DNA from 4 places in the Undibacterium sp. Xuan67W genome. Region 4 is predicted to be linked to each of the others. Evidence: predicted binding sites of a transcription regulator. Region 4 holds the regulator's gene; each other region holds the start of a gene.
The links. Region 4 encodes sigma-54, which starts transcription at its own class of promoters, with help from an activator protein. Its sites were predicted from a motif close to TGGCANGNAANCTGCTTT; they were not measured.
Positions count from the first base shown of each region.

Region 1 (8,034 bases), on a different contig from region 4:
AAAAATTAGCCAGCGCATCAGAAGACGAAGAAGCCAAACCAAAACGTGCAAGTCGCGCCAAGGCCGCACCTGTCGAAGTCACACACGATATGATGGCCAGCCAGACTACGTTGGACGACGAACCTAAGAAAGCCACACGCAAACCTCGCGTAGCCAAAGCTGCCAGCGCTGATGCACCAGCAAAACCGGTACGTAAAACAGCAACAACCGCTGCTACTGGCGTGAAAAAAACGACCGCCAAAACACCAAGCGGTACTCGCGTCAAAGTTGCTGCGACCAAAACCGCTGTTGCCTCCGCCAAAAAAGCCGCCGATAAAAAAGCGACTACTCGTCGTAAAACTGCAGAGTAATCTGATTCGCTTACAAGAGTCAGCTGATAAATTCGTTTAAAAGATCTATTTACAGACGTGTTGAACAAATTTGTTTAACGGATCGGCTTGCTTGATACGGCAGATTAAATATAGGCTTCTGTGTAAAACAGAAGCCTTTTTTACGACTGTTTTTTTTGATTTTTTCCAAAAATTTTCCTCAATTAATTAGCTACCATTTTATGCAACTCATCATCGCCGCCGTTGGTCACAAAATGCCCGCATGGATAGAGGACGGCTTTAACGAATACAGCAAACGCATGCCGCCCGAATGTCGGATTCATCTGAAAGAAATTAAGCCCGTTGAGCGCTCTGGCAGTAAAACTGCAGAAACCGTGATGGGACTGGAGCGCGTCAAAATTGAGGCTGTTTTACCGAAGAATGCACGCATCATCGCGCTGGATGAACGTGGCAAGGACTTGACCAGTGTCGCCCTGTCACAGCAATTGACTAGCTGGCAGCAAGATGGACGGGATGTGGCATTTATTATCGGCGGCGCGGATGGACTGGATGCTGAATTTAAGACGAAGGCAGATATGCTGATCAGGATTTCCAGCCTGACCCTGCCGCACGGCATGGTACGCGTGCTGCTCGCTGAGCAACTGTATCGTGCTTATTCGATTACACAAAATCATCCCTATCATCGGGTCTGAGCACAGGATAAAATCCTGGCGCACAATAGCCTCATCAGTAGACATATAGACCTGTGAACGTCGAGGAGACAACATGCCCATCGCCGACAATAAAATATATCTCGCCTCCAAGAGTCCGCGTCGCCGCGAACTCTTGCGCCAGATCGGTATCGATTTTGAAGTATTGCTACTCCGGGATCTGGCGCCGCGTGGCCCCGATGTCACCGAGCAGGTATTGCCAGACGAACTACCTTACGATTATGTGAGCCGCGTCACGCAGGAAAAAGCTGAAGCTGCGTGGACCATCATGCAGCATCGCAGACTAGCGATGCGCCCTGTACTCGCTGCCGACACGACTGTCGTTATCCATGATCAGATTCTTGGCAAGCCCGCCGATCACAATGAGGCGCGTGCGATGTTAAGCCAACTTTCAGGACAGCAGCACGCCGTCCTGACTAGTATTGCAGTCGTCAGCACGCAAGGGCGTTGGCACCTCACTCAGCGATCTGAGGTCCGATTTGCGACTTTATCCGAACAGGAAATTTCAGATTATTGCCTGTCCGCCGAGCCTTATGATAAAGCCGGTGGCTATGGCATCCAGGGATCTGCTGCGCGCTTTATTTCCCACATCAGTGGCAGTTATTCTGGCATCATGGGCTTACCCTTATTTGAGACGACCCAGCTGTTAAGGCAAGCAGGTATTCATATCCCCTAATTGGCATCTTATTGATCTATGAGCGAAAATCTCCTCATCAACATCACCCCGCAAGAAACTCGGGTTGCCTTGATTTTTCAAGGTGCAGTACAAGAACTTCATATTGAGCGCACACTGTCACGCGGCTTGGTTGGCAATGTGTATCTGGGTAAAGTGGTACGCGTACTGCCCGGCATGCAATCCGCATTTATTGACATCGGTTTAGAGCGCGCTGCGTTTTTGCATGTCGCCGATATCTGGGACGCACGTTCGCAAGAAGGCGGCAATGTACTGACACCGATTGAAAAACTGTTATTCGATGGTCAGTCGATTACTGTTCAAGTAATCAAAGATCCGATCGGCACCAAAGGCGCACGGCTCTCAACCCAGATTTCTATTGCAGGCCGCATGTTGGTCTATCTGCCGCAAGATTCTCATATCGGCATTTCACAGCGTATCGAAAATGAAGCCGAGCGTGAAGCACTACGCGCCAAAGTGCTAAGTTTGCAGCAGCCTGATGAAAAAGGTGGATTCATCGTCAGAACCATGGCTGAGGATGCCTCTGACGAAGATCTGAAATCCGACGTCGAATATCTGAGACGGACATGGGCGAATATCACCCAGATGGCAAAAACTCAGCCGCCCACAACCCTGCTCTACCAGGATCTGAATCTGGCACAAAGAGTACTGCGTGATTTTGTGAACGAAGAGACTGCAAGTATTCAGGTCGATTCGCGTGAAAACTATCAGATGCTAGTTGAGTTCGGTACTACGTACACACCATCGGTATTACCGAAACTCCAGCATTACACAGGCGAACGGCCACTCTTCGATTTATACGGTGTCGAAGAAGAAATTGAGCGCGCTCTGGGGCGTCGCGTCGATCTGAAATCCGGTGGATACCTGATCGTTGATCAGACCGAAGCCATGACGACCATTGACGTCAACACAGGCAGCTTCGTCGCAGGCCGGAACTTCGATGACACCATCTTCAAAACCAATCTCGAAGCAGCTCACGCCATCGCTCGCCAACTACGATTACGCAATCTTGGCGGCATCATCATTCTCGATATTATCGATATGGAGAATGAAGAACATAAAACAGCGGTTCTGGCAGAGTTGAATAAAGCGTTGTCACGTGACCGGACTAAACTCTCCATCTCTAATTTCTCTGCATTAGGTCTGGTCGAAGTCACCCGCAAACGCACCAGGGAATCGCTGGCGCACATCCTGTGCGAACCCTGCCCGGCATGCAGCGGCAAGGGCCAGGTCAAAACTGCACGCACAATCTGCTACGAAATTTTGCGCGAACTCCTGCGCGAAGCCAAGCAATTCAATCCAAGAGAATTCCGCATCATGGCGTCGCAAGTCGTCGTAGATATGTTTCTTGAAGAAGAGTCACAGCATTTAGCCATGCTCGGTGATTTCATTGGTAAGCCGATTTCACTGCAAGTCGAGAATGTGTTTCATCAGGAGCAGTACGACATCATTCTGATGTAGTCAGAATGAAAAACGCAGTATTGATGCGGGCTACAGAAGAAAAAACCTCTACAACCCTCATCAATACCGCGCGATTCCATTTGAAATTCAGTTAAAACTCCTCTGCGCAGCTTAGTGAAAATCTGACTAAAATTCTTCAGTATTTCTCAAACCGGTCAAACACAAACGACTAGCTCGACTGCTTGCGACTCAGGAACAATCCTAACAGTCCGATGCCGATTAAGGCGAGCAAACCTGGCTCAGGAATTTGTACCGGCGTCGAAGTAATCACAAATGCAAATATCGCTGGTGTAAATTTGCCCTCCTCCGTTTGAAATCCCAGACATCCTGCAGCAGCGCCAGCCACCGCACAAGTCGCAGCCGGAAGTGGCTGCAATTTGTTCGTAGTTTCAAATGCGCTGACATAATAAGTAAAGCCGTCATAAACAAAACTGTTATTCAAAGCACCGCTGTCAATCACAAAAATATCATCACATAGCGATGTCGTGATAAAGCCGCAATTTGCCTGATTAGGTGTCTCCTTAAAGTGAATCGCAAAGGAAATTAGGTCAGGTGGCAAAGCGGCTCCTGGGTTTGGCAAATCGGGAGTCAGCGTCAACAGCGTATCGAGAACAGCGTTGGTTAAAGTCGCATAAGCACCGCTGAGTGTATTGTTGTAATGGGTAATCGTGTTCGTCACAGCCGCCGAGCCGTTTGTTACGACAGTGCCGCCGAGAATATTGCCGTTTGTAATTTCAAGGCCACTGCGCGAGCTTGTACCGTTACCGGTGTTGTTGTGAAAATCCAGAGTGCCGCCCCAACTGATGACACTAGCATTTTGTAAGGTTGAGCCGCCACCTGCCGAAAAAGTTGCCGAATTCCAGGTGGAACTTTGATCAAATTTCCATTGCGTTACTAAAGTAGCCTGAGCCATGCCAGCCAACAACAAACTAGTCAGCAAGCTCAATGTCATCATCATTTTTTTCATCTCTGATCTCCTTTAACATAATTAACATACAGTTAAAACCACATCAAACAATGTCAAAATTCAGACCATCTGGAGCAACAACAATTTACCGTGACAGCACTTGTCGATGCTTAGAGTCCTCTCAAGAACAACGGATAAACTGGCCCGATCGCTCACCTCAGTCAATCATGCATATATCGTTCCACCTTTTCCGAGTCGCCTTTTATGCTTGAATACAGAGTAGAAATATTACGGAGAGTAAAGCAGACGCAAATGGTCTGTAAAATAGTGCGACAGTTTGATGGTCGGATACTTTCATAAAACAAATATAGCATTGTAGAAACACCAAGGTCTGCGCACAATGAATTAGGAGTGCGAATGAATCTGCCGACGTACGATAAGGCGGGAGTTTTGATCCTGCGTCGTGGCATGAACACATTTACCAGCCTAATTGTGCATAAATCCTGCCCCTCAATAACAAATTTTTGCTTATGACCAATAGAAATAACTGGGCTGACTACGCCAAGGCAATCGGTATCTTGCTGGTCGTTTATGCACACGTCGCACGTGGCGCGTGGAACGCCGGTTTGCCATTAGACAAAGAGAGCTACATGCGGATCGATAGTGTGATCTACAGCTTTCATATGCCATTGTTTTTTTTCTTGTCTGGTTTGTTTTTCTTGCCGTCATTAAACAAATACGGTGGCATGCAGCTCATGCGCGGCAAACTTAGTACGATTATTTATCCTTACCTAATCTGGTCTCTGTTGCAGGGATTCATTGAGGTATTTTTATCTCGCTATACGAACTCGCAAACTAGCTTGGGCGATGTCTTATCCTTACTGTGGATGCCCCGTGCGCATTTCTGGTTTTTATATGTTCTCTTCCTGATCTTTGGCCTTGCTGTACTGGTAAATCGTCAGCAGCAGGTCAGGCAACAAGGTGTCATCTTGGTGTCGGCACTCGCGTTCTGGGTGCTGCACTTGTATGTAGCACTCCCTTTTCCTTTTGACTATCTAGCGAATTATTTTATTTTTTTCGTCTTAGGTATGAATGTCACTACAGTCTTGCGATGGATAGAAAATCGAGCTGGCAGTTGGGTATTCGGCAGTCTGATTTTATTCGGAACACTGCAGTACATCTTTCATCATCGCTTGCGCCTGATCTACACCGATACGAGTGTGTTGCTCATAGCCCTGTCATGCGCTGGAATCGTTTTAGTCAGTAGTCTGTCGGTCTGGCTCAGCCAAACAGGAACCGCTGTATGGTTGGCGACAATAGGGCAATATTCCATGCCGATTTATCTGATGCATATACTCGCAGCGAGTGGCGTCAGAATTATATTGAGTAAATTTTTACATATTGACGATGTGGCGACACATCTACTAGCTGGCGTCGGTGCGGGGATCGTATTGCCGGTGCTTGTATATCGCGGTAGTCAAACAAAACCGCTGAGCGCACTGCGATATTTATTCACGCCACCAGCATGGCGTTTAAAAAACACATCTGCCTGAGTCTTTCCAAGCCTATCAAGACTAACTACGGACAGTTAACCCTGCAAAATTTCCGCCGCATCCATCGCTGCAATGCGTCCTTCATCGGTGGGGACAACCCAGATCTCAACCGGGCTGCTTGCGGTATGAACTGCAGCGATCGCATCTCCTTGTGCAGCAACATTTTTTGCACTATCGATATGCAGATTAAGGTAGCTAAGTTGCTCGCAAACCTGTTGACGTAATACAGCATCATGCTCGCCAATGCCGCCAGTAAAAACCAGCAAATCGATGCCACCGACACAGGCCGTCATTGCCCCGATCTCCCGCACAATGCGGTGTGTAAATAAATCAATCGCCGCTTTTGCCTGCAAGTCCTCACACGCTCGCAAGCGCCGCATATCGGCTGAAATACCCGAGACGCCTAACAAACCTGATTCTTTGTACAAACTGGATTCCAGTTGTGTCGCAGTCCACCCTTTCTGCAACAAATAAAGAATGACACCAGCATCCAGCGCACCGCAACGAGTCCCCATCATCAATCCATCAAGCGCGGAAAATCCCATCGTCGTCGCCCGACTCCGACCATCGTACATTGCGCACAAGCTGGCACCATTGCCGAGGTGAGCCATGACAACGCGTCGTCTGGAACGTAGCGAATGCTCATGCAAACAGCCCGCAACATAGCGATACGACAAACCATGAAATCCATAGCGACGGACACCAAGCTCACGAATCCTTTTAGGCAGCGCCAGCGTACGCTCGACTTCAGGTAAATCAGCATGAAATCCAGTGTCAAAACACGCAATTTGCGGAACACCGGGATAAGCATTCTGAAATGCGATGACACCGTCGAGATTATGTGGCTGATGCAAGGGTGCCAGGCAATCTAAGCCGTGTAAATAATGTATGTCTTCGTCGCCTAAACGGATGGAGCGGGAATAACGGTCACCGCCATGCACAATGCGATGTGCAACTGCGAGTATCGATACGTCACCGGCATAGTGCTGCAAAAGCTGATGTAATTCAGTCAGCGTACGGGCGAAACGATCCTCTCCTTCAGGGATGTCAATGCGCGTACTGATGGACGACTCACCACTTCGGCGAATAGTTACCTTAACGATACCTTGCGGCTCTAGTCCTTCGACTAAACCAGTCAATATTGCGGCCTCTACCGTCCCTTGTTCGCATGGATATAAGGCAAATTTGATCGAAGAAGAGCCAGAATTGACCGATAAAATAAGCTTGATCGCGTCGCTCATGGTGCAACAGTCCGGTAATGATGTGCCAGCAGTTTGACCAGTGCGGCGGATGCGACCCGCGAGGCGCTGCCCTGCGAGCGACTGGTCAAAGCAATAGGAACGCGGGCGCCGACAACAACACCACAAGTCGACGCGCCAGACAAATATTCAAATTGCTTGGCCAGCATATTGCCAGACTCTATATCAGGCACCATCAAAATATCAACATCTCCCGCAACAACAGAATCGATGCCCTTAATACGCGCAGCATTCGCCGAAATCGCATTATCAAAAGCCAGCGGCCCATCGACGATTCCGCCAGTGATTTGCTTACGATCCACCATTTTACAAAGTGCTGCCGCATCAATGGTCGAGATGATTTTTGGACTAACTGTCTCGACTGCCGATAACAAGGCAACCTTAGGTTCTGTGATATTGAGCGCGATAGCAAAATTAATCGCGTTTTGCAAAATATCAGCTTTACCCATCAGATCCGGTGCAATATTGAGCGCCGCATCCGTCAACAGCAAGACCTTGTGATACATCGGTACATCAAGGTGAAAGATATGCGACAGTCGTCGCTTGGTTCGCAATGTAAGACAGCGAACAACTGCACCCATCAATTCGTCCGTATGCAAGCTGCCTTTCATCAAAGCCTCAACCTTGCCTTCTGCCGCCAGCTCCACTGCCTTATCCGCTGCCGCATGACTATGCACGACATCAATTAATTCCATGCCGCTCAAATCCAGATTTGCCTCCTGAGCAAGCACTTGCAATTTCACCAGAGGAGCGATGATGACCGGAATAATCAATCCATGGCTGACAGCGTCCACCGCGCCTTTTAAGGACTCAACGTCACAAGGATGAACCACGGCGCAGCGCACCGCGGACAGATCCCGCACACTGTCAACCAAGTGCCGCTGACGAACACCGAGATCAAACATTGCCATCGTTTGTAACTGCGTTCGCGGTCTGCTAACCCGCTCCGCCGGAGCAATAACCAGTGCGTTACCGGAGACGACTTTTTCTCCGAACTGATTCATGATCTGGCAATCCAGTGTCACTCGTTTTTTTTCATCCTCTTTGGCAATCACGGTAGCCGAGATCGTTAAAGTATCGCCAATTCTGACTGGCTTGGAGAAGCGAAGCTGTTGCTCAAG
Region 1 is NZ_JBMPPN010000021.1:65,420-73,453, forward strand. Features, by position in the region: gene rsfS (ribosome silencing factor) at 1-350, shown strand, start outside; gene rlmH (23S rRNA (pseudouridine(1915)-N(3))-methyltransferase RlmH) at 551-1,021, shown strand; gene ACO0LE_RS16690 (Maf family protein) at 1,095-1,715, shown strand; gene rng (ribonuclease G) at 1,734-3,194, shown strand; gene ACO0LE_RS16700 (THxN family PEP-CTERM protein) at 3,364-4,161, opposite strand; gene ACO0LE_RS16705 (acyltransferase family protein) at 4,632-5,654, shown strand; gene ACO0LE_RS16710 (acetate/propionate family kinase) at 5,690-6,895, opposite strand; gene ACO0LE_RS16715 (bifunctional enoyl-CoA hydratase/phosphate acetyltransferase) at 6,892-8,034, opposite strand, start outside.
Region 1: ACO0LE_RS16700 (THxN family PEP-CTERM protein) is a predicted target of sigma-54. The motif match lies at 4,328-4,345, and genes of this name have one in related genera.

Region 2 (8,034 bases), on a different contig from region 4:
TCCACTGTTTGTGCTATGAAATTTTGCTCCGAATGTGCATCGCCTGTTGTGATCGAAATCCCCGCTGACGACACTCGTGAGCGCCATGTCTGCCCCAGTTGCGGCACCATTCATTACCAGAATCCCAAAGTGGTCGTCGGCTCTATTCCAGTATGGGAAAATGACGGCGAAATACAGATACTCCTGTGCAAGCGTGCGATCGAACCGCGCTATGGGTATTGGACCTTGCCAGCAGGATTCATGGAGAATAATGAAACCACCAGTCAGGCAGCGCAAAGAGAAACCGTTGAAGAAGCCGGCGCCAATATCGCACTACATGAATTGTTCTCGATTCTGAATGTGCCGCACGTACATCAGGTTCATTTATTCTACCGGGCGACCTTGCTCGATACCAACTACCAAGCTGGTACCGAGAGCCTGGATGTGCAACTATTTACGGAAGAAAATATCCCCTGGGATGACATCGCCTTCCCAACAGTGAGTCATACCCTGAAGTTCTTCTTCAAGGATCTCGCACTGGTGAAGCAAGGCGGCGAATATAGCTTGCACGAACACGACATCTTTAAGCCGATGCGCAGCTAATTCAGTATTCACCACCTTCCCGTCATCAGCACAAAGAGACCCAGATGAATCCACAAGCTGAACGCATTAAAGCATTAAGTGCGGGTGTCTTCAGCTTGATTCTTGCCGTTGGCATCGCCCGGTTTGCCTACACGCCACTGTTAACAGTTATGCAGCAACAAGCAGGGCTGGGCATTTCTGCCGCCGGCTGGCTGGCGACATTCAATTACGCAGGCTATCTCAGCGGCGCATTGATCGCCTCCCAGATCAATGACTTACACCTCAAGGACAAACTCTACCGGACCGGCATGATATTAGCGGTAGTCAGCACGATCATGATGGGATTAAGCAGTAACCTCGTTATATGGATTATTTCCCGCTATCTTGCTGGATTATGCAGCGCTGCCGCTATGTTACTGGGCACTGGACTGATATTAAACTGGCTCATCCGGCACAACCACCGTAGTGAATTAGGTATTCATTTTTCCGGCCTGGGATTAGGTATTGCAGGCTGCGCTGCCGCAGTCGCACTCATGAGCCAGTCGCTCGACTGGCGCCAGCAATGGTTTGTGTTTTCTGCGATCGGATGTGTTCTGCTGATACCCGCACTACGCTGGCTGCCAGCACCAGATAGCAGTGCGCTAACGACCAGTGGCAAAGCGATGGAAGACAATCCACCTAGCGCTTTATTCTTAAAAATATTCATGGCAGCTTATTTTTGCGCAGGTGTGGGCTATGTCGTCAGTGCAACCTTTATTGTTGCCATCGTTGATCGCCTGCCCGGCTTAGCTGGAAAAGGAACCTTGGTGTTTTTTGCCATCGGCATTGCGGCAGCTCCCGCCTGCATCATCTGGGATCTGGTCGCGCGCAAAGTGGGAGACCTGAATGCATTATTGCTTGCCGCGATTCTGCAAACCGCCGGAATTTTATTACCCGTCGCGGTTGGCGGCCTCAATGCGGCGATCGCTGGCGCACTGCTGTTTGGCGGTACTTTTATCGGCATGGTTAGCCTGGTACTGAGCATGGCAGGTCGCTACTATCCGACGCGCCCGGCGAAAATGATGGGCAAAATGACGATTTCCTATGGCGTGGCCCAGATCATCGCACCTGCGATCACCGCCTGGTTCGCCGCACATCAAGGCGGCTATGCATCGGGTTTATATCTGGCGGCTGGCGCGATGATATTCGGCGTCGGACTATTATTTGCCTTAAAAGCCTTAGAAAATCGTGAGCTCAGGCAGCTAGCGGATTAATCTCGATCTGGCTTACACGCAGTTCCATCAACAGCTAATGTCAACGCGCCAGCAATACTCTCACCGAGGCTACCAACTCGTCTCACGCTCCGCTGTCGAGCTGATCTTATGAATACTCAGGTCCGCCCCTTCAAACTCCTCCTCAGGCTCCAAGCGAATTCCAACGATTTTTTTTAATCCACCGTAAATCAGCACACCGCCAGCAGCAGCGATGGCAACACCCAGCAACGTGCCGATCAACTGCGACATCAGGCTAACCCCACCGATACCACCCAGACTTTTCAAACCAAAAATACCGGCGGCAATTCCACCCCATGCACCGCATAATCCATGCAAAGGCCAGACACCCAGCACATCATCTATTTTCCATTTATTCTGCGTCCAGGTGAACATCACCACAAAAATTGCTCCCGCAATGCCGCCCGTCATAAGTGCGCCAAGAGGATGCATTAAATCGGATCCTGCACAAACAGCAACCAATCCGGCTAAAGGCCCGTTATAAACGAAACCAGGGTCATTTCTGCCCAGCACCAATGCAACCAAGGTTCCGCCAACCATGGCCATCAAGGAATTGATTGCAACCAGCCCATTCATCTTATCCAAGGTTTGCGCACTCATGACATTGAAACCAAACCAGCCCACTGTCAGCACCCAGGCGCCTAATGCCAGAAAAGGAATACTAGAAGGAGGATGCGCGGCAATAGCACCATTTTTCATATAGCGACCACGTCGCGCACCCAAAAGAACGACCGCTGGCAAAGCTACCCAACCACCAAACGCATGCACCACGACAGATCCGGCGAAATCATGAAACTCTTCTGAGAACATTGCCTTCAACCAAGCCTGAATACCAAAACGTTGATTCCACGCAATACCCTCAAAAAATGGGTACAAAACACCAACCAGCAAGGCGGTAGCAACCAATTGCGGGTAAAACTTGGCGCGTTCAGCAATACCTCCTGAAATAATTGCCGGAATCGCGGCAGCAAAGGTCAACAGAAAAAAGAATTTCACTAACTCAAAACCATTTTTTTCTGCCAAAACGTCAGCCCCGGCATAAAACTGGATACCATAGGCAACCGTGTAACCAATAAAAAAGTAAGCAATAGTCGATACGGCAAAATCCACCAAAATTTTAACCAAGGCGTTAACCTGATTTTTCTTGCGTACCGTTCCAAGCTCTAGAAATGCAAATCCGGCATGCATCGCTAAAATCATGATTGCGCCTAGCAAAATAAATAAGGCATCTGCGCCGCTTTTATGTGCGTCCATTACAAAAATCTCCCGATAAAAGTGCATTTTTAAATGAATAATGCACCTTAAAAGCAAAATTTATTCCAATTCGGTGCAAAATTTAAGTCCATGATTTATATAAAGAATTTTTCTGTGATTTTTTACCTCATAAGATCTGCACCAGAAAATGGCGTTTTTTTGGTGCAGTTACCAATCCGCTGCCAGGCCGTAGCATGATTCCTTGGCTAGAGGTTGATACGCCGTTTCCTGATGTTGAAACGGCGTTACTAGAAAAAGACGGCGCAGCAGGATTGCTGGCGGCTGGTGCAGATTTATCGGCCGAGCGATTGCTGGACGCCTATCAACACGGCATCTTTCCCTGGTTTTCAGAGGGGCAGCCTGTTTTATGGTGGTCTACTGATCCGCGCATGGTATTAAAAACAGCCGATTTCAAGTTATCCGATAGTCTGAAAAAGACACTCAAAAAAACCGCCAAAGATCCTCGCTGGGAATACCGCTTCGACAGCGCATTCGAACAAGTCATGCGTGCCTGTGCCGCACCACGCCGCGATGGCGCCGGCACCTGGATATCGGAAGAGATTATGGCGGGGTACTGCGCCCTGCATGCCGCGGGCTACGCTCACTCGTCCGAAGTCTGGCTTGATGGCGAGCTGGTTGGCGGTGCTTATGGCGTTTGCATAGGCCGCATGTTTTACGGCGAATCGATGTTTGCAAGAGTCAGCGATGCGTCAAAGATCGCCCTCGCCCATCTGGTATTTTTCTTACGTGAAAACGACGTGGAAATGATAGACTGCCAGCAGCAGACCGCGCATCTGGCGTCTCTGGGCGCCAGGCCGATCAGTCGCAGCGATTTCATCGCTCACCTGCAACATGCAATTTGCCTGCCGCCTATTTTGAGCTGGACGCCGATTACCTGGATGAATAAGTAGTGACTCAACTCAACGAATTACCATTTTCCAGCATACAGTTTTATGCAACCGCACCCTATCCATGCAGCTATCTGGATGGACTGCAAGCACGCTCGCAGGTTGCGGCTCCCGCGCATTTGATCAATGCCGATACCTATTCCGAATTAATCAAAAACGGTTTTCGCCGCAGCGGGATTTTTATTTACCGCCCTCATTGCGATACCTGTCAGGCCTGTACGCCAGTACGTGTGCGCATCCGTGAATTCACTACCAATCGCAGTCAGCGCCGCGCTCAAAGCAAGCACAGCAATCTGGTAGCCCGTGTTGCATCACTCACCTATTCGCACGAACATTACGAGTTGTATCACCGCTATCAAAATCAACGCCATGCAGGTGGCGGCATGGATCACGACAGCCGTGATCAATATGCGCAATTTTTATTGCAAAGCCGGGTAAATACACGTCTGGTCGAGTTCCGCGACGAGCAGGATATTCTGCGCATGGTGAGTATTATTGACATCCTGAGTGATGGCCTATCGTCGGTTTATGCTTTTTATGATCCGGACGATCACGCCGCATCGTACGGCACTTTTAACGTGCTCTGGCAGATCAAACAGTGTCGCGAGCTGAACTTAGCGTATTTGTATCTGGGTTACTGGATCGCCGCCAGTCCAAAGATGGCATACAAAACCAACTTCAAGCCACTGGATGGATTACTACAAGGACACTGGCAAGCACTTTAATCAGGTCGTAGCAACTCGGGCGACACATCCCAATTCGCATGCGATCTACCCGAAACCACGAATACCTGTCACCGCAACATATACTGGGTGATGTATGTTTTTAATCACCATATATAAATTGCGGAATCAAGCCTATTTTTACCTATACTCCCCCTAATTAATAAAATCATGCCTGATAAATTATTCTATGCCTTAGCGCGGCCGCTACTCTTTTCGATGGACGCAGAAGAGGCGCACAACTTCACTCTACCCGCCCTGCGACGCTCGGCAGCGTTGGGCCTGACCAAACTCATTGCCAAACCCGCCAGCGATCCACGCACGGTCATGGGCATTACCTTCCCCAATCCGGTTGGCCTAGCAGCAGGCCTCGACAAAGACGGTGCGTATATCGATGGCCTGGCGAGCCTGGGTTTTGGCTCGATTGAAATCGGTACCGTGACACCCCGTGCGCAGGCAGGCAATCCTAAGCCGCGCATGTTCCGTCTACCCAAGGCCAACGCCATCATCAACCGCATGGGATTTAATAATGGTGGCGTTGATGCCTTCGTCAACAATGTGCAGGCGTCGCGGTTTTATCAGGACAAGCAAGGCGTCCTGGGGCTGAATATCGGTAAAAATGCCGATACACCGGTCGAACGCGCTGCTGACGACTACCTGCTCTGCCTGGCAAAAGTCTACCCCTACGCCAGCTACGTGACGGTCAACATCTCATCACCGAACACCAAAAATCTGCGCCAGCTGCAAGGTGCCAGCGAAGTCGATGCCCTGTTATCACAACTCAAAGACGCGCAACAACGACTCGCCGACCAGCACAAACGTTATGTACCCCTGGCATTAAAAATCGCTCCTGACATGGATAGCGAACAAATCAAGAACATCGCCGAAGCGCTGTTACGTCACAAGATCGATGGCGTCATCGCCACCAACACCACAATCACCCGCGATGCGGTCAAAGGTCTTGAGCACGGAGAAGAAGCTGGCGGATTGTCAGGTGAACCGGTGTTCGAATTATCCAATCAAGTGATACGCGCACTCAAATCCGAGCTTGGCGACACCTTGCCGATTATCGGTGTCGGCGGCATTTTTTCCGGAGAAGATGCGCAAGCCAAAATGCGCGCAGGTGCTGCCTTAGTACAGGTATATTCAGGCCTGATTTATCGCGGCCCGGCACTGGTCAGGGAGTGCGCTGCAGCTTTGCGCAATTCACGCTAAAGTAACTGGGTTTTCTGTACCGACCTCCCCCTCTGTGCGGAGCCAGATAACCCTCATTCCTCCCATCACGACTCTCTTATTTATGCAAACGACACAACTCGGCACCAGCAACTTACACGTATCCAAAATCTGTCTAGGTACCATGACTTTCGGCGAGCAAAATAGCGAAGCCGACGCCCATAGCCAGCTTGACTATGCCTTGGAACGCGGCATTAATTTTATCGATACCGCCGAGATGTATCCAGTCATGCCACGTGCCGAAACCCAAGGCTCCACCGAGCGTTACATCGGCACCTGGCTCAAAAAATCTGGCAAGCGCAAAGACATTATTCTGGCTACCAAAGCAGCAGGCCCGTCACGCGGCTTCGGCTGGATACGCAATGGGGATACGGACCTTTCACCTGCCAACATCCGAGCCGCCGTTGAAACCAGCCTGCAACGACTACAAACCGATTACATTGATCTGTATCAACTGCACTGGCCAAGTCGCAATGCACCAATCTTTGGGCAAAAATCCTTCGACCCGGCGCTGGAACGTCCGTCGGTAGCGATCGCCGACACATTAGGCGCACTCGACGAACTCGTCAAAGCAGGCAAGATCCGCCAGATCGGCGTATCCAACGAAACCGCCTGGGGTGTCGGCGAATTCGTCAAGCAAGCCGGACAACAATCCGTTGCCCGTATTGTCTCCATTCAAAATGCCTACAACCTCGTCAACCGCAGCTTTGAACAAGGTCTGGATGAAACCTGCTTCCGCGAAAACGTCGGCCTGCTTGCCTACAGCCCGCTCGCTTTCGGCCAACTTACCAATAAATACAATGAAGATGCCAGCGCCGCTGGCCGACTGACACGCTTTCCGGCAACCTGGAGCCCACGCTACATGCGCCCGACTGTCTTCGAGGCCAGTCGCCGCTATGCCGAACTGGCCCGCACCCACGGGCTGACGCCAACGCAACTCGCCCTCACCTGGTGCTACTCACGCTGGTTCGTCGCCAGCACAATTATTGGCGCCACCAATCTGACGCAGCTCAAAGAAAACATCGACGCCTTTGACATCCAGCTGCCGGATGAGCTGATCGCCGGCGTCAACGCGATTCATGCAGAGTTGTGCAATCCTGGGCAATAAAATAACGTGCTAACCCGCCCCCCCCCTCGCCTGATGTTCACAAGAACTACTTGGAAGACTCAGTTGAGGTAATTTTTCCATAACGATAGCGGACCGCATCACGTCCGCTATCGCGTTATCCCAGCTCGTCAGCAGCAATCAAGCAGATAATTACCCCTAGCACTGGAATCTGACAGCAATACAAGCCTGACAAAAAAAACAGTAGCGAAATAGTACGTACGTAGCACAAAAACATCATAAAGCCATTGACGGCTGTTATTTTAAATTCTATTATTTCTGCAATGACAGAAATAAAGGAAATATCATGCAACTCACTCCCACAATGCAAAAGTACATTCTCCATTGGGGCGAAATGGGTACTCGATGGGGAGTCAACCGTACTGTAGCTCAAATCCATGCGCTGCTTTTTCTGTGCAACAAACCACTGCCAGCCGAGGATATTGCCGATACGCTAAATGTCGCCCGCTCCAACGTCAGCAACAGTCTGAAGGAATTACAAAGCTGGGGGCTGGTAAAAATTACCCATGTGCTGGACGACCGGCGGGATCATTTTGTAGCCTTGCAAGATGTCTGGGAGATATTTCGCGTGATCAGCGAAGAACGTAAACGCCGCGAAATTGATCCGACCCTGACTGTATTGCGGGAATGCGCCTTGGAGGCAGAAAACGATCCTGGATTGGAAGCGGCGACTAAAGCCAAAATGGATCAAGTGCTGGCTTTTTTAGAAATGCTGACCGCTACCTATGAAGACTATAAACATCTGCCACCGGCAACCTTGCAGCGCTTCTTAAAAATGGGCGGTAAGGTGGCGCGCCTGATCAGTAATGATTGATGCTCAAGCTTGCTCATGAACTAATCATGAGCAAGTAAAAATATCCGAAACAATTTTGACACAAGGAGCAACTAAAATGAGCGCCATAAGCACCCCAAAACTGACATTGTATTTCGATGGCAATTGCCCTTTCTGCGCGGCAGAA
Region 2 is NZ_JBMPPN010000012.1:80,170-88,203, reverse strand. Features, by position in the region: gene ACO0LE_RS12430 (NUDIX hydrolase) at 16-582, shown strand; gene ACO0LE_RS12425 (YbfB/YjiJ family MFS transporter) at 627-1,814, shown strand; gene ACO0LE_RS12420 (ammonium transporter) at 1,884-3,086, opposite strand; gene aat (leucyl/phenylalanyl-tRNA--protein transferase) at 3,281-3,997, shown strand; gene ACO0LE_RS12410 (arginyltransferase) at 3,997-4,719, shown strand; gene ACO0LE_RS12405 (quinone-dependent dihydroorotate dehydrogenase) at 4,888-5,931, shown strand; gene ACO0LE_RS12400 (aldo/keto reductase) at 6,014-7,057, shown strand; gene ACO0LE_RS12395 (GbsR/MarR family transcriptional regulator) at 7,362-7,889, shown strand; gene ACO0LE_RS12390 (thiol-disulfide oxidoreductase DCC family protein) at 7,966-8,034, shown strand, end outside.
Region 2: ACO0LE_RS12420 (ammonium transporter) is a predicted target of sigma-54. The motif match lies at 3,137-3,154, and genes of this name have one in related genera.

Region 3 (8,034 bases), on a different contig from region 4:
TCACGTTATAGACAGCAATTGGCGACTACTCTGTGCGGTTCCCCACAGAGCGTAGCGACTCATGACAAATTCCGATAATTGCGTCATCATGTAAAAACTGGGCAAGAGCATCGCTCCGGTGTTTTTTCCACTCATCTATGCTGGCAGCCGGACAGGAGGGCTGCGAGCGCACCATGCAAAGAGAATCTTCATGAAACAATTGATCGCTATCTGCCTCAGCCTGTTTTTCACGGCAGCACTCGCCAATCCCGCCCAGCCTTATGATGAAGCTGCCGATGCTCAGGCAGAATTGAATAAGGCCTTATCAGCAGCGCAAGCCGCAAATAAAAAAGTCCTGGTGATTTTTGGTGCCAACTGGTGCAAAGATTGTCTGGAACTCGATAAGTCGATCAAAGGACAAAGTGCCACATTAATTGCCAGCAAATTTATTGTGGTCAAAGTTGATGTCGGGCAATTTGACCGCAATCTCGGCATCGCGAACCGCTACGAAAACCCCATCAAAAAAGGCATTCCCGCCGCTGTCGTATTAAAGCCGAATAACACCTTGCTGTATGCGACCAAAGCAGGTGAATTGTCGAACGCACGTAAGATGAGCGATCAGGGAATTTATGATTTCTTCAGTCAGGTTGCGAATCAGCATCCCTAAGCCTCTCTGATCATGCCATCCAAACTGCCAGATGCTGGCGCTACCGGTCCCAGCAACGCTGCAGGTCCGCTGGTGCAGCCTGGCGAGCGTGCCGCGGGCAGTAGCTTGCGCGCTTTGCTGGAGGCCATTGGCGATAGTTTATGGGACTGGAATCTGATCACCAACGAGACCTTTTTTTCTCGTAGTTATAAAAAAATTCTGGGATATGCTGAACATGAGATGGGTCTGCATATCGATGACTGGTTGTCTCATGTGCACCCGGATGATATTGGTCATGCTATGGAAGCCACCAGACGACATCTGGAAGGTCAAACACCCGACTACGAGGACGAGCACCGCATGCGGTGCCGTGATGGCAGCTGGAAATGGGTGCGTTCACGCGGTGCCGTTGTTGAACGTAATGCCGATGGGCAGCCGATCCGGATGTTGGGCCTGATTACCGACATCACGCAAAACCGTCAACTGACCGACCAGCTCAAAGAGAGTCATACGCTGCTATCGAATTTTTCACGCTACCTGCCGGGCGTGTTTTTTCAGTTTCAACGCTTCCCGGACGGACGCTTTTGCTTCCCTTATGCAAGCCAGGCTGTCGTTGATGTATTCGGCATCCAGCCCGAGCAATTACGTGAAGATGCGAGCGCGCTGTTCAGCAAAATTCATCCCGACGACCTGCCGGCAATGTTGAGCGGCGTCAAGATATCTGCAATGGAACTATCGCAATGGCATTATGAATACCGGGTCTTGCAAACTGATGGCACGGCACGTTGGTATGTGGGCAATGCAACACCGGAACGCATGATTGACGGTAGCATTTTGTGGCATGGTTTTTTAAGCGACATCACGGAACGCAAACAGGCAGAAGAGCGTGCATATAAAGCCGAACAGCAAATCCGCTTGATTTTAAAAGCCTCGAACCAAGGGTTGTACGACATCAACATTCTGACTGGCGAAGGTCAATACAGTCCCGAGTATGCCAGGATGCTGGGCTACGATGCTGATGAATTCGCCAACCAGCCGGAGTTTTGGAATAATTTTTGGAAATCAGGTATTCACCCAGATGACGTACCGCGTCTAAAGGCCGCTTTACGCAGCCATATTAAGGCCGAAGACGGTAGCGACTACCAGGCGGAATTCCGGCAAAAAACCAAATCTGACGAATGGATCTGGATCATGTCACGCGGCAGGATTGTCGAGCGCGATAGTCAAGGCAGAGCCGTGCGCATGCAAGGCACACACATTGACATCACCGAGCGCAAAGTAAGTGAAGAGATGTTGCGCGTCAATCAGGAATTGCTACAGGCAAGCAAAGATCGGTACAAACTATTGGCGAGGGAACTCGATATCCTGATTAATAATGCGCCGGTCGGGATTATGTTTGTCAGTGACGGCGTGATCATCCGCGCCAATAAAGTGCTGGCCGATTTATGTAGATTCGACGACGCACTGGCGATGATAGGAAAAAAAACGACATTCCTTTATGCAGACGAGAACGACTATCACGCCTTTGGCGCTCAGGTTATTCCACGTCTGCAATTGGACCAGCCGGTTGAAATCGAATGGCGTGTCAAGCGAATAACCGGCGAATCGTTTTTGGCTAGGATTGCCGGCCGCGCATTGCCTCCAGAAAATTACGTCCGTGGCACGGTCTGGATGATGGAGGACATCACCGACCAACGACGCACCATGGATGCCTTAAAACAGAGCGAGCAACGTTTACAACGCCTGATTAATTCCAGCCTTATCGGTATTGCGCAAGGTGGTGAGAACGGTCAACTAAACGATGTCAACGACGTCTTCGCCCAGCTTTGTGGGCATACCCGCGAACATTTGCTGAGCAGGAAACGAATCTGGGAATCACTTCTGTCGGAAGCAGACATCCTTGTATGCCGACACGCCTACGCCGAGTTGGTCAATGCAGGAACAACCGCGCCATTCGAGGTCACTCTGAAACATCCAAGCGGTCACGACATACCAGTTCTGGTCGGTCTTTGTCACTTAGAAAACTCCCTCAGCGAGTGGGTTGTTTTTGCCATGGATATCAGCGAACGCCATCGCATCAACCAATTGAAATCGGAATTCATCTCAGTAGTCAGCCATGAATTACGTACGCCCCTTACCTCGATACGTGGCTCCTTGGGCATACTTGACTCCGGCATCGCGGGTTCCCTGCCGGAGAAAGCGGGACAACTCATCAAAATCGCTCACAACAATAGCCTGAGATTGATCGATCTGGTCAACGATATCCTTGATATGGATAAGCTAGTTTCAGGAAAAATGCGATTTAAGTCCGAACCAGTCAATCTGACCAGTATGGTGGCAAGCGCGGTCGAGGCAAATCAAGCGTACGCAATAGCACTGAAAGTGAATCTGCGGTTTGTCGCAAATATTGAGTCTGCCTGGGTGTTAGCAGATCCCGACAGACTAATGCAGGTCATGGCAAACTTGCTGTCAAATGCTGCGAAATTTTCGCCAGAAGGTGAAATAGTCCATATCGAGATCACGGAGATCCGGCGCAACGATCAATCAGGCTATCGCATCACGGTCAGTGACAAAGGGCCAGGTATTCCACCCGAGTTCCAGAGCCATCTTTACGAGCCATTTACTCAGGCAGACGGCACCGACACCCGTCGTCAGGGCGGTACCGGCCTTGGTCTGCCAATTACCAAGACATTAGTCGAAAAAATGAATGGTCAATTGGGTTTTACGACCGGACCGGAATCTGGGACCCAGTTTTCGTGTGAGTTCTTTGCAGTACCAGCACCGATCAAATCAAATAAATAGTGACTTAACAGAGTAACTACCTCCATTTTAATTCAGCAATAAAGCCAACTTAGCAGGCTGTCGAGCTTTTTTACAAGAACTCATGTTGCATTGAAATAACATCTATAACCATATGATTTATAAAGAAATTATTTAATGGCACGGTGTTTGCTTATAAACCTGCGTTGTTGGTTTTTTCACATCATAATTTATAGTTAAAGGAATGGATATCATGAAGAAAACAGTATTAGCGTTAGGTCTGGCATTAATGACCGCAGGTAGCGCATATGCAACAGGCTTTACAAACGGTGGATTTGAGTCTGGTAACTTGTCTGGTTGGACTGGCGGCGGTGGCACTTGGACAGGCTCTCCAGCAGCACCTGCAAACCCGTCAATATTTAATGGTGGTCCTTCAAACAATACAATCATGACTGGTGGTGTTGATCCTATTACTGGTGCAAACCGTGTTTACTCAGGTAACTACTCTGTTCGCGCAAACGATAATATCAGTAACTATTCGGTTTCTACTTTGCGTCAGACAGTTACTAATTACACAGATAACGCTATTTACTTCGCATGGGATGCTGTGTTGCAAGGTTCACATGGGTTGACAGATTCTGACTACTTTTCTCTAACACTGACAGATGATACAACCCATACAACAATCGTTAACCGTGCCTACAGCTCTGCTGGTGCGATCGGTGGTGGTGCTTCTGGTGTAACTTGGACGAGCTTTGGTGGCTGGCTGTCAAGCGGTTGGATTGTTGAAAGTATTAACCTGGCTGATTTGAACGCCATTGGTCATGATTTCACACTGACTTTGTTAGCATCTGATTGCCCATACGGCGGTCATGCTGGCTATGTTTACCTTGACGGTTTCGGTGCACGCATTCCACCAACAGACGTTCCAGAACCAGGCAGCTTGGCATTGTTAGGCTTGGGCATCGCTGGTTTGGCATCTCTGCGCAAACGCAAAAACGCAGCATAATCACGACAGAATCACCCTCGACAGGAAAGACCCGGCATCGCAAGATGTCGGGTTTTTTCTTTCTGTATTCAGTTTCCGGACTCGTAGCGCCTGAGGCGAAACTCGGAGGGTGTGAGCGAAGTCCAGCGCTGAAAAGCGCGGCGAAAACTGCGTGCATCCGAGTATCCAAGCTTCTCTGCAATGTCCTCCATGCTTAATGTCGTGACCAATAAGCGCTTTGCCCGTTCCATTCTGACAGTCTCGGTCACATGCTGATAAGAAGTACCTTCCCGTACTAACAAACGGTGTAAGGATCGCGGACTTAATCCCAGGGCAAATGCCATGTCCTGCGCATTAAAAAATTCACATTGCATGGCAACCAGTTTGCGTATCAGACTTTGTTTACCCAAGACGCCAATGTCGGCCAACTCTCTGTCGCAAGCATCTTGAATGCGCTGTGCGTGATCGCTACACCCTGACAATGGAATATCGAGCATCGCGCTTGAAAACACCATGCGGCTGCTATCCGCACCGAGAAACACCGGACAGGCAAAGAAAGCTTCCAGCATGGACCGGCTCGCTTGTAAATTACCGCGTAATTCAACACGGCTGAGAAAGAATTTTTTGCAAGGTAACTGACGTGCGGCGTTCAGCGCAGTCGCCAGATGGTCAACATCCAGAAAATCTTGTAATTCCTGATCATCAAACAGGGCATGCGATACCAGTGCAGCCTGCCGCACTTCACTCACCTCACGCACCTCACTCATATCAATCGCCTCAGTCTCCAAGGTGAGTTGCAACATAGATCCGGCAATCAACTGATATTCCAGGCCAAATGCCAATGCACGCCCCAGATTAGGCTGAGCCAGCATGCCCGCCCCCATGTCGCCAAGATGCGCGATGGACTTACGGCTGCCGAACAATAGCGCAATATCTGCACCACCACGTCGTCTCGCTTGCAGCAATCCCTCCCGTGCCTGGATATAACTAACTCTTGCGGCAACGGGTGATTGATTGTTGTCGCTCGTAAAAAATGCAGGAAACATCTCATGCAAACACCACTGCTGTTCGCGACCGATCGCAAATAAGCCCGAAAACGGATGCATAGGAAAAATCACATCCTGTACCGACAATAGTGATGGCTCGCACCTTGCCACCCTGTCTTGTGGAATAAGTGCATCACTCGATTGGGGTTGAAGGTGATGCTGATGGTGATGTATTAACAGACCCAGGTTCCCGAGATTAAAAATCAATACCGCAGTCGTTGGCAGCAAATGTCCTTACAACCACTATCGTTTAGAAATAAGATACGCTCTAACGTACACGGCTTTCGCTGAAGCATCAATATTGCGACGCAACAAGTCCGCTAACGAAGCATGCGCACAAGACGCCATCATTTACACATAAATTGATCCATAGGACGAGACAACATGAGTGAAGCAATAGCAGATTACATCGTCGTTGGCGGTGGGGCGGGAGGTTGTGCCGTTGCAGGTCGGCTGACAGAGGATCCCGATACTACTGTCACTGTATTAGAAGCTGGCAATGACGGCGATAGCTGGGTGGTGAAAACGCCCTTCGCGGTGGTCGCCATGTTGCCCACCAAACTAAATAACTGGGCATTTGAAACACTACCTCAGCCAGGTTTAAAAAATCGTCGTGGCTACCAGCCCCGCGGCAAAACCTTAGGCGGCTCCTCTGCAATTAACGCCATGGTGTATATCCGTGGCCATCGCTGGGATTATGATCACTGGGCATCGCTTGGAAATACGGGCTGGTCATTTGATGACGTGCTGCCCTACTTCAAACGCTCAGAAAATAACGCCAGTCTCGGCGGCGCCCTGCATGGACAGTCAGGTCCTTTACGCGTCAGTGATCTGCGCTCTGACAATCCATTTCAGCAACTTTACCTGGAAGCTGCAAAGCAAGCTGGCTTCAAGATTAACAACGATTTCAATGGTGAAGATCAGGAAGGCGTCGGCATTTATCAGGTGACCCAACACGAAGGAGAACGATGGAGTGCCGCTCGCGGCTATCTGCATCCGCACATGGGCAAACGCCCGAACCTCAATGTGGAAACCGGCTGCCATGTGACACGGATTCTGTTCGAAGGAAAACGAGCCGTGGGTGTTGAATTTATCCAGCATGGTCAGCGGCGCAGCCTCCGTGCGCGGCGCGAGATTCTGCTGGCTGCGGGTGCGTTGCAAACCCCGCAAATTCTGATGCTGTCCGGCGTAGGTGATGGTAAAGCCCTGCAGGCAATGGGAATTCCCGTGGTCCATGACTTGCCAGGTGTAGGGCGGAATCTGCAAGACCATCCTGACTTTGTCTTCAAGTACCGCTCCCGCAGCACGGACCTGGTCGGCATCTCACTCGGTGGCTCAGCGCATTTAGCCAAAGAAGCCTGGCGATACAAGACCCAGCGCCGCGGCATGATTACTTCCAATGCTGCCGAGGGCGGCGGCTTTTTGAAAACAGATCCCGGCCTACCCGCACCGGACATACAGCTGCATTTTGTCATGGCTATGATTGATGACCATGCCCGCAAGCTCCATCTAGGGCATGGCTACTCCTGTCATGTTTGTCTGTTACGTCCAAAGAGCATTGGCGAATTAAGCCTGGCAAATACAGATCCCTTGGCAGCCCCACTAATCAACCCGCGCTTTTTGGAACATCCGGACGACATCGAGACCTTATTGAAAGGCTTTAAACTCACTCGCCAGCTCATGGATGCGCCTGCACTCGCATCCATGCGCACCAGCGATTTTCAAACCGCCAAGGTCAAAAGCGATGACGATATCCGCGCCGCCTTACGGCAATACAGCGACACGGTTTATCACCCTGTAGGCACCTGCAAAATGGGAATTGATGCAATGGCCGTCGTCGATCCCGAGTTGCGGGTGCATGGTTTAATGGGATTGCGTGTCGTGGACGCCTCTATTATGCCAACACTCATTGGCGGAAATACCAATGCACCGACAATGATGATAGGGGAAAAAGCAGCCGATCTGCTACGCCAGCAACCGGCTTAACAGGCGCTGTACGGGATAGGCTTTTTACTACTTGGAAAGACCAGTTTTTTCTGAAAAAATTCTGGTCAGTTCCCCGCTCGCCCTGCCGCGCGAAATTGCCGCATTCAGTTTAGCCATCACGCCGTGGTCAGCATCTGCTCGTATGGCAAAATGGATATCTACCGACGTAATCGGTTTCGGTAATACACAAAAAGCGTTTCCCGAGGCCTGATCCGCTCCCAGCGTTGTATAAGCAATCGCATTAATTTCGGCGACCAGACGTTGAGCCGCGACTGATCTGCTGTAAAAAACGATCGCGTCCATACGCCGGGTATAGAGTTTTCTCAAACGCGCTGCGTTCGAATTGGTATCGTATTCCACCTTGAATACTTTATTGGCTGCCTGATCAAACTCGTTGCCATAACTCGCCCCGCGGGCAACGCCAATGACTTTGTCACGCAGATCGGCAAGAGCCGAATACGGAAAGACACTATCACAACGACTGACTAATACGACCTGGTCAGCAAACAAGGGCTCAGAAAAACGGAGTAGCTTTTGCCGCTCCGGCGTTATTGAAATTCCAAAAATTACGCCGTCGCCCCGATAAGCGTTCTCTAGCGCACGCAACCAAGGGTAGCGTTGGACGTCAA
Region 3 is NZ_JBMPPN010000004.1:275,515-283,548, reverse strand. Features, by position in the region: gene ACO0LE_RS05780 (thioredoxin family protein) at 191-646, shown strand; gene ACO0LE_RS05775 (PAS domain-containing protein) at 659-3,427, shown strand; gene ACO0LE_RS05770 (PEP-CTERM sorting domain-containing protein) at 3,639-4,394, shown strand; gene ACO0LE_RS05765 (helix-turn-helix domain-containing protein) at 4,463-5,479, opposite strand; gene ACO0LE_RS05760 (GMC family oxidoreductase) at 5,804-7,405, shown strand; gene ACO0LE_RS05755 (substrate-binding periplasmic protein) at 7,433-8,034, opposite strand, start outside.
Region 3: ACO0LE_RS05770 (PEP-CTERM sorting domain-containing protein) is a predicted target of sigma-54. The motif match lies at 3,564-3,581, and genes of this name have one in related genera.

Region 4 (8,034 bases):
TGCCCTGCTTGATCCGTCTGGCAATATTACCTATAACAGCCTGGTATTAGCGGTGCAACGCTATTTACCCAAGAAAAATCTCAAATACCTTTTTGCATCACATCAGGATCCGGACATCATCGGCGCTCTGGATAAGTGGTTGTTCAGTACGGAATGCCAGCTCTATGTATCGCAGCTATGGTCGCGTTTTGTACCGCATTTTTGCAATCTGAACCGCTCAGACGGCAGAATTGTCGGCATCCCGGACGAAGGTATGCCTATTCCTATGGGTGTTACGACTATTCATGCTGTTCCCGCACATTTCTTGCATGCCGAAGGTAACTTTCAGTTCTACGATAGCCGCTCCAAAATCTTGTTCTCAGGTGATATGGGGGCATCAATGGTAGACGCACGTGATGTCAGTCAACCCATCACGACAAAGGAGGAATTTTTAGATCAGTTACCAGCCATGCGGGGGTTTCATCAACGTTACATGGTGTCAAATAAAGTCTGCCGTTTGTGGGCAAACATGGTCAGAAGTATGGATATTGCGATGATGGTACCGCAGCACGGACGTTATTTCGTCGGGCGAGAAGCAATTCATGCTTTTCTGGACTGGGTAGAGAACCTGCAATGCGGGATCGATTTATTTACCCAGGAACACTATCGGTTTCACGGGCAGAAGTTAGCCGTATAAACAATCTCTATATCATTAGGATTTACGCAAAAACTAAGACCTCTCACCACAGAGACACTGAGAAAATGTAGGAGTAAGCGATTCCATGACATATCGGTTAAAGAGTTTTTAGACGTTAACAAAACCCAATCCGCATATCCCGTGGGGTTTCTGGGGCAAAAAGCTTCTGGAAGCCGCATCCAGCCTGTGGATTCGATGTCGATGGTTATAAGCCACCGTTCGTTTTGTGTACTCAACGTGTATCCAACGAAAAAGGACGCTTGACGCGTCCTTTTTATTGTACCGGCTACGAACACCGGACTTGATGACTCACACCGACGCCGGGTCTGGCAGATGTTTGATGGCGTCGTGCTGATGATCTTGAATTTTGTCTTTGTGTTTGATGACTTGTCTGTCCAGTTTATCGATGAGGAGGTCGATCGCAGCGTAGAGGTCGTGTGCCAGGCTTTCTACGTGGATATCTTTACCACTGATGTGCAGATTGATGTCTGCTTTATGCCGTTTTTCCTTTTCCCGGAGCTTGTCTACCGTCAGAATGACGGCGATATCAATGACTTGATCGAAGTGTCGCCTGATGCGCTCAAGCTTGTTTTGTACATGTTCACGTATTGCAGGAGTTACTTCGAGGTGATGTCCACTGATGGTGAGATTCATACTACGCTCCTATGGTGATGTTACTCGCTATAAATTTCTTCAGCATTTGCTCTGATGCATCGAGCTAAATTATATATAGCAATACAAAACGTAATTTCAAGGCTTAGTTACAAGACTAAATTACAGGTGTTCATTACAAGGATTTGCGCAGGCTTACTGGAGGAATTTTTAGGGCTTCACGGTATTTGGCAACAGTGCGTCGCGCAATGACCATGCCTTGTTCACCCAGCATGTCTGCAATTTTGCTATCAGAGAGTGGGCTTTTCTGGTCTTCTGCTCCTATCAACTGCTTGATGAGTGCACGTATCGCGGTGGAAGATGCTTCTCCCCCCGTTTCCGTCGCGACATGGCTACCGAAGAAATATTTCAACTCAAACATACCATGCGGGGTAAGCATGTATTTCTGAGTCGTTACACGAGAAATAGTACTCTCGTGTAAACCTAGTGTATCAGCAATTTCGCGCAAAACAAGAGGGCGCATCGCAACCGCACCATGGGTGAAAAAATTACGTTGTCTTTCAACTATCGCTTGTGCAACGCGCAAGATGGTATCGAAGCGTTGTCGCATGTTTTTGATCAGCCAGCGCGCCTCCTGCAACTGCGATCCCATCGTCCCGTCACCACGATTTTGTTTCATGATGTTGGCATACATACTATTGACGCGGAGCTTGGGCATGACATCCTGATTCAGCAAAACCTGCCAGCCGTTCGCTGATTTTCTGACAATTACATCAGGGACGACATAGTCTGATGAAGCCGCTGCAAAATCCGCACCTGGCTTAGGATTACACTGGCGAATCACTACCTGCGCCTCGCGCAAATCTTCATCATCACAATTGAGAATTTTTTTCAGTTTATTGAAATCTCGCTGTGCAAACAACGTGATGTGTTCTTCAACAATCTTCAGCGCCAGGCGACGCGTTACGAAGGGAATCTTAGGTAAGCGTTTGATTTGCAGAGCCAGACATTCCGATGGGGTGCGCGCACCAACCCCGGCAGGATCAAAGCTTTGCAGCATCGTTAATGCGAAAGATAATTCCTCTGGTTCTACACATAGTTCAAGTGGCAAACTCGCATGAATTTCATCCAAGGTCTCCATGAGATAACCACTGGGATCCAGCGCATCAATCATCAGTTCAATTAAAGCACGATCACGCGGTTCGCGAATATTCAGCCGCATCTGTTCCAGCAAATGATCGCGCAAACTGGTTTGCGCAGCTTCTAATTGCGGACGTCCATCTTCTTCCTCTGAGGACTTACTGCCTAGCGGCACATCATCAAAGCTCCACTCTTCTTCGTTGGCGCTGGTGCTATCCGCAGATGAAGCAACTTCCGTGTTATCACTGCTGTCAGCAACTGGAGCGGTAGTCTCGGCACCGACTTCCTGTACTGCAAATTCAGATTCTGAATTATTGCTTGTCGTGCTAATTGCGCCATCGGCCAGCAATCGCACTGCATTATCCATGGGGTCATCAACCCGCTCTAACATGGGATTATCAGTTAATAGATTTTCCAGCTCCTGATGTAATTCCAGCGTGGATAACTGCAAAAGACGAATTGATTGCTGCAATTGCGGCGTAAGCGCTAGGTGTTGTGAGGTACGTAGTTGCAGGCTTTGTTTCATCATCATCTCGCTTCCCGCTACATGCGGAAATGCTCTCCCAGATAAACCCTGCGTACGGATTCATTCGTGATGATATCTTCCGGCTTGCCACTCGCCAGCACCGCACCTTGATTGATGATGTAAGCGTGATCGCAAATGCCCAGAGTTTCGCGCACATTATGATCGGTAATCAGCACACCAATACCGCGTTCTTTCAGGAAGCGTACGATGCGCTGAATCTCAATCACCGCAATCGGATCAACACCTGCAAAGGGCTCATCCAGCAACACAAAGCGAGGATTCGTTGCCAGTGCCCGGGCAATTTCTACCCGGCGACGTTCACCGCCAGACAACGAAAGCGCCTGATTCTCACGTATGCCCTCAATCTGCAAATCGGCCAGCAATGTATCCAGACGTTTCTCAATTTCGGCTGAATTCAGAAACTTGCCCTGCTCATCCTTTTGCAACTCCAGCACCGCACGGATATTGTCCTCGACCGTCAGTTTACGAAATACCGATGCCTCTTGCGGCAAATATGATAAGCCGAGAACGGCACGTTGATGGATCGGCAAGCGGGAGATATCCACACCATCCACATTGATCTCACCGGCATCAGAGGGGACCAGTCCGACGATCATATAAAACGATGTGGTTTTGCCCGCACCGTTCGGTCCTAGCAGACCGACAACGTCACCACTCTTTACTTCAAGCGACACATCGCGCACTACCTGGCGCGCACCGTAACGCTTTTGCAAACCTTTGATCAATAAAGTGCTCATCTTATTCTTTGGTTTGCTTATCGGCTTTAGGTTCTAAAATCAAAGTAACACGACCACCGCCAGGGACTTGTTTTCCAGACGAGCTGTTAGTCGCAACGAAGACATCATTGATGCTATCGTAGGAGAGGTATTCGCCCTCCTGTTCCTGGGTTACATTTTTACCGTCCAGATAGCGAATCTTCGCCTTGGAAATAAATTTCACCAACTCGGATCTATCGTCGTATTCAACTCTATCGGCATAGCCGTCAACCCATAAATCAGGGCCACCATCGCGCTTTTGACGGAACGACACACGACCGCCAGCATTGGCATACAGAACCGATGTCTGGTGTCCGTCAGCTGCCTCTGTCACAACGGCACGATCGGCTTTTACCAGCAACGTACCGCGTACCAGAATGACTTCGCCAAGCAGCGTTGAGGTACTTTTTTTCCCGTCTGAAGTCAGGTGTTCAGCGCTGATTGCTGTCTTCTTCAAGCTATCAGCCTTTTCCGCAAATGCTGCAGGTGGCATGAAAAAAATGCCGATCACCAGCATGGCACAATGACTCAGGCATCTCATTTCTTTATATTGAAAGCGCATTATTTGCTCTCCATCGTGATTAGTTAGTTGATGTCCGCTTAGAATGCGGACGATCGATGAGCATGTGAACTTTGCTGAGCAACTGCACTTCCTGTGTCGCATTGTTCGCGATCATGCCAATCGCATGCGTCTCTGATCTTTCTGTGTATAAGGCGACGGCTTTATCCGTCTTCATCGTATTCACATCCGGTAGCAGCAACAGATATTCGGTTTGCAATCGCATGAATTTTGCCGTTGCACTATCGGGGCGCTCTATATTCACGTTGCCATACAAATGAATTTCATCACTCTCTCTCGGCGTCTGCTGTGATGCTTGTCCTTGCGAGTTTTTTTGCTCAACAACTGCCTTATCCGCCCGAATTGTGACCGGGGTTTTGTCTTCGTCAAAGCTGTTAATACGTGGCTGTTGAATTTCAAAGTTATCGTAACGAGGATGATGCGTCAACCGGTCACCTGCGACGTGGAAATTTGCCTGTCCATCGTTCGATAATTTAATGAAATTAAATTTCTCTACATAATAATCAGGCTCACTCCGGGCCGAAGAACGCGAATTGCCCTCATCATCATTTCGCCGCAATACCTCTAATACCCAGAAACTGCCAAGCGCAATCATCGCCAGCACAGCAACAGCCAGCCAGATACGAAAACGGTCTAAGGAAAATGCATATTTCATGTGAGATAAGTCGCCAGTGCTGATTCGTATTTATCTTGTGCACGTAAAATGAAATCGCAAATTTCACGCGCCGCGCCAGCACCGCCAGTCGCTTTTGTCACATGGTGAACCCTTGCTCTGACCTCGTCATGCCCGTTCGGCACACTGGCAGCAAAGCCAACTCTAGTCAACACGGGCAGATCGATGACATCGTCGCCAATAAAACCACAGTGCTCCGGTGACAGATTCAACTCAGAAATCAACTCCAGAAACGCCGTCTTTTTGTCGTGCATACCTTGCTTAACATGCGTGATCCCAAGATCAGCAGCACGCCTCGCGACGATGGCGGACTGTCGTGCACTGATTATCGCGGTGTGGATCCCGGCCTGTTGCAATAACTTGATGCCCTGCCCGTCAAGGACATTAAAGGTCTTCATGACTTCACCGTCGGGACCAAAATGCAGGCTGCCGTCGGTCAAAATACCATCAACATCAAAAATCATCAGCTTCACTGCCGACGCTTTGGCAACCGCATTTTCTGTGGAATGTCGTGCGTGACTCATCAAATCACCTTGGCCCGGGTCAAATCATGGATATGTAAAGCGCCCACTAATTTGCCACTCTCGTCGGCAACCAGTAATTGGTTAATTCTATGTGTTTCCATGACTTCGACCGCTTCGACGGCCAGTTGTTCGGCACGAATACTGCGAGGATTTTTATGCATGACATCAGCAATGCTGATTTTTGAAAAGTCCTGCACAGTCTCCATCAAACGACGCAGGTCACCGTCGGTGAACACACCGACAACCCGCTGATCCTGATCGACCACGGCCGTCATCGCCATGCCTTTTTTAGTAATCTCCAGCAATGCTGTTGTTAATCTGGTATCCGGTGACACTTGAGGAATGGCATCTCCGGTACGCATCACATCACGCACATGTGTCAGCAGCCGCCGGCCTAGAGCGCCGCCGGGATGAGAGCGGGCGAAATCCTCTTCGCGGAAACCGCGCGCATCGAGTACCGCGACCGCCAGAGCGTCGCCAAGCGCCAGAGTGACCGTCGTACTGGCAGTCGGAGCTAGATTTAGGGGGCAGGCTTCTTTCGCGACCCAGACATTCAGGTGCACATCAGCGAGATTCGCCAGACTAGAGGCCGGATTACCCGTCATCGTGATCAGTTTGACACCCAGGCGTTTGATAATGGGCAAAATCGACATCAATTCAGACGCCTCGCCCGAATACGAAATACCGATAAAGACATCTTGTGGCGTGATCATGCCCAGATCGCCGTGCGCAGCTTCTGCCGGATGCACAAACAAGGCGGGCGTGCCGGTAGACGCAAAAGTGGCAGCGATCTTACGCGCAATATGGCCAGATTTACCGATACCGGAGACAACCACACGCCCCTGGCAATGCAGCAGCAGTTGTGTTGCCACAGCAAAAGCAGCGCCATGATCATCAGACAGCCTGGCCTGCATTGCCTGTATCGCGTCGGCTTCAATTTGCAGGGTTTCACAGGCCAGTTGCAATGCCCGGCTTGTTGCCGCTTCTGGAGCGACGGGGGAGGAAATAAGCTTAGAAGTACTCATTCCCAAAGTATAAACGAAATTGAGTAAGCAAAAACTCTGCCAGTTAATTGAGTCCAGATAAAGTTGCTGGAAGGTGAATATTGTTCGTTTTTTTGAACAACTAAGCAATAATAGTCACCATGAATGCACTGGATATCACACTACTTTTGCTGGCAGCATCCGTTCTTGGGGTAGTTGCTTTCCGCATGCTGCAATTACCTCCCATGTTAGGTTATCTGGTGGTTGGCATCCTCATCGGTCCATTTGGATTAGGTCTGGCACAAAATAGCAAAACCACAGAAGAACTCGCTGAGTTCGGCGTAGTGTTTTTGATGTTTTCTATCGGTTTGGAATTTTCTCTGTCCAAACTAATGTCAATGCGCAATACCGTATTTGGACTTGGGCTGGCGCAGGTCGTCCTCACCATCGCAACCAGTATCGGCTTTGGCCTGGCAGCGAGCTACTGGCTGCCGCATTATTTTCACATCGGCTGGGAAGCAGCATTTGCGCTGGGTGGCGCCCTAGCGATGTCATCGACGGCCATTGTGTCCAAAATGCTCACGGAAAAACTGGAGCTGGAAAGCCCGCACGGCAGAAAAATCATCAGCGTCCTGTTATTTCAGGATCTGGCTGTTGTCCCTCTGTTAATTCTTGTACCGGCTCTGGCATCCAAATCGGGCGACCTGATCGAAACTCTGGCATGGGCTAGTGGCAAAGCCGCACTGATCCTGTTTCTACTACTGTATCTGGGTCAAAAAATAATCCGGAGCTGGTTCAGCGTCGTGGTGAAGCGCCGCTCACAAGAACTGTTCATGCTGAATCTCTTGCTGATTACGCTCGGTGCGGCCTGGCTGACTGAGCACGCGGGACTCTCAATGGCGCTTGGCGCCTTCGTTGCCGGGATGCTGATTTCTGAGACAGAATACAAACATCAGGTCGAGGAAGATATCAAACCTTTCCGTGATGTTTTACTTGGCCTGTTTTTTATTACGATAGGCATGTTGCTGAACCTGCGCCTGGTATCAGAACATCTAGGGCTGGTCAGCATACTGCTCATCGGCCCGGTGCTACTCAAATTTGCCCTGATCGCCGGGCTGGCAAGGTTATTCGGCGGCACGACCAGTGTGGCACTCCGGACTGGGCTTGGTCTTGCACAAGCGGGCGAGTTTGGTTTTGTCCTATTAAATCAGGCGGGCGGCCTGCATATGATTGACCCGTTGCTGGTTCAGCTAATCCTTGCCTCAATGGTGCTGTCAATGCTGGCGTCGCCCTTCATTCTGGCGAAATCTGATGCCATCGTAATGAAGCTCTCTGCCAATGAATGGATGATGCAGTCACTGGCGCTGACCCAAATCGCCTCACGCAGCATGAGCACAAAAAAACATGTGATCATTGCCGGCTTCGGCCGTAGCGGTCAGAGTCTGGCGCGCTTATTGGCAGAAGAAAAATTTGATTACCATGCACTCGATCTTGATCCAGATCGCATCCGCGAAGCCCAGGCCGCAGGTGCCAACGTGTCTTAT
Region 4 is NZ_JBMPPN010000011.1:65,575-73,608, reverse strand. Features, by position in the region: gene ACO0LE_RS11690 (MBL fold metallo-hydrolase) at 1-676, shown strand, start outside; gene hpf (ribosome hibernation-promoting factor, HPF/YfiA family) at 986-1,330, opposite strand; gene ACO0LE_RS11680 (RNA polymerase factor sigma-54) at 1,464-2,954, opposite strand; gene lptB (LPS export ABC transporter ATP-binding protein) at 2,972-3,712, opposite strand; gene lptA (lipopolysaccharide transport periplasmic protein LptA) at 3,714-4,292, opposite strand; gene lptC (LPS export ABC transporter periplasmic protein LptC) at 4,312-4,965, opposite strand; gene ACO0LE_RS11660 (KdsC family phosphatase) at 4,962-5,507, opposite strand; gene ACO0LE_RS11655 (KpsF/GutQ family sugar-phosphate isomerase) at 5,507-6,532, opposite strand; gene ACO0LE_RS11650 (monovalent cation:proton antiporter-2 (CPA2) family protein) at 6,652-8,034, shown strand, end outside.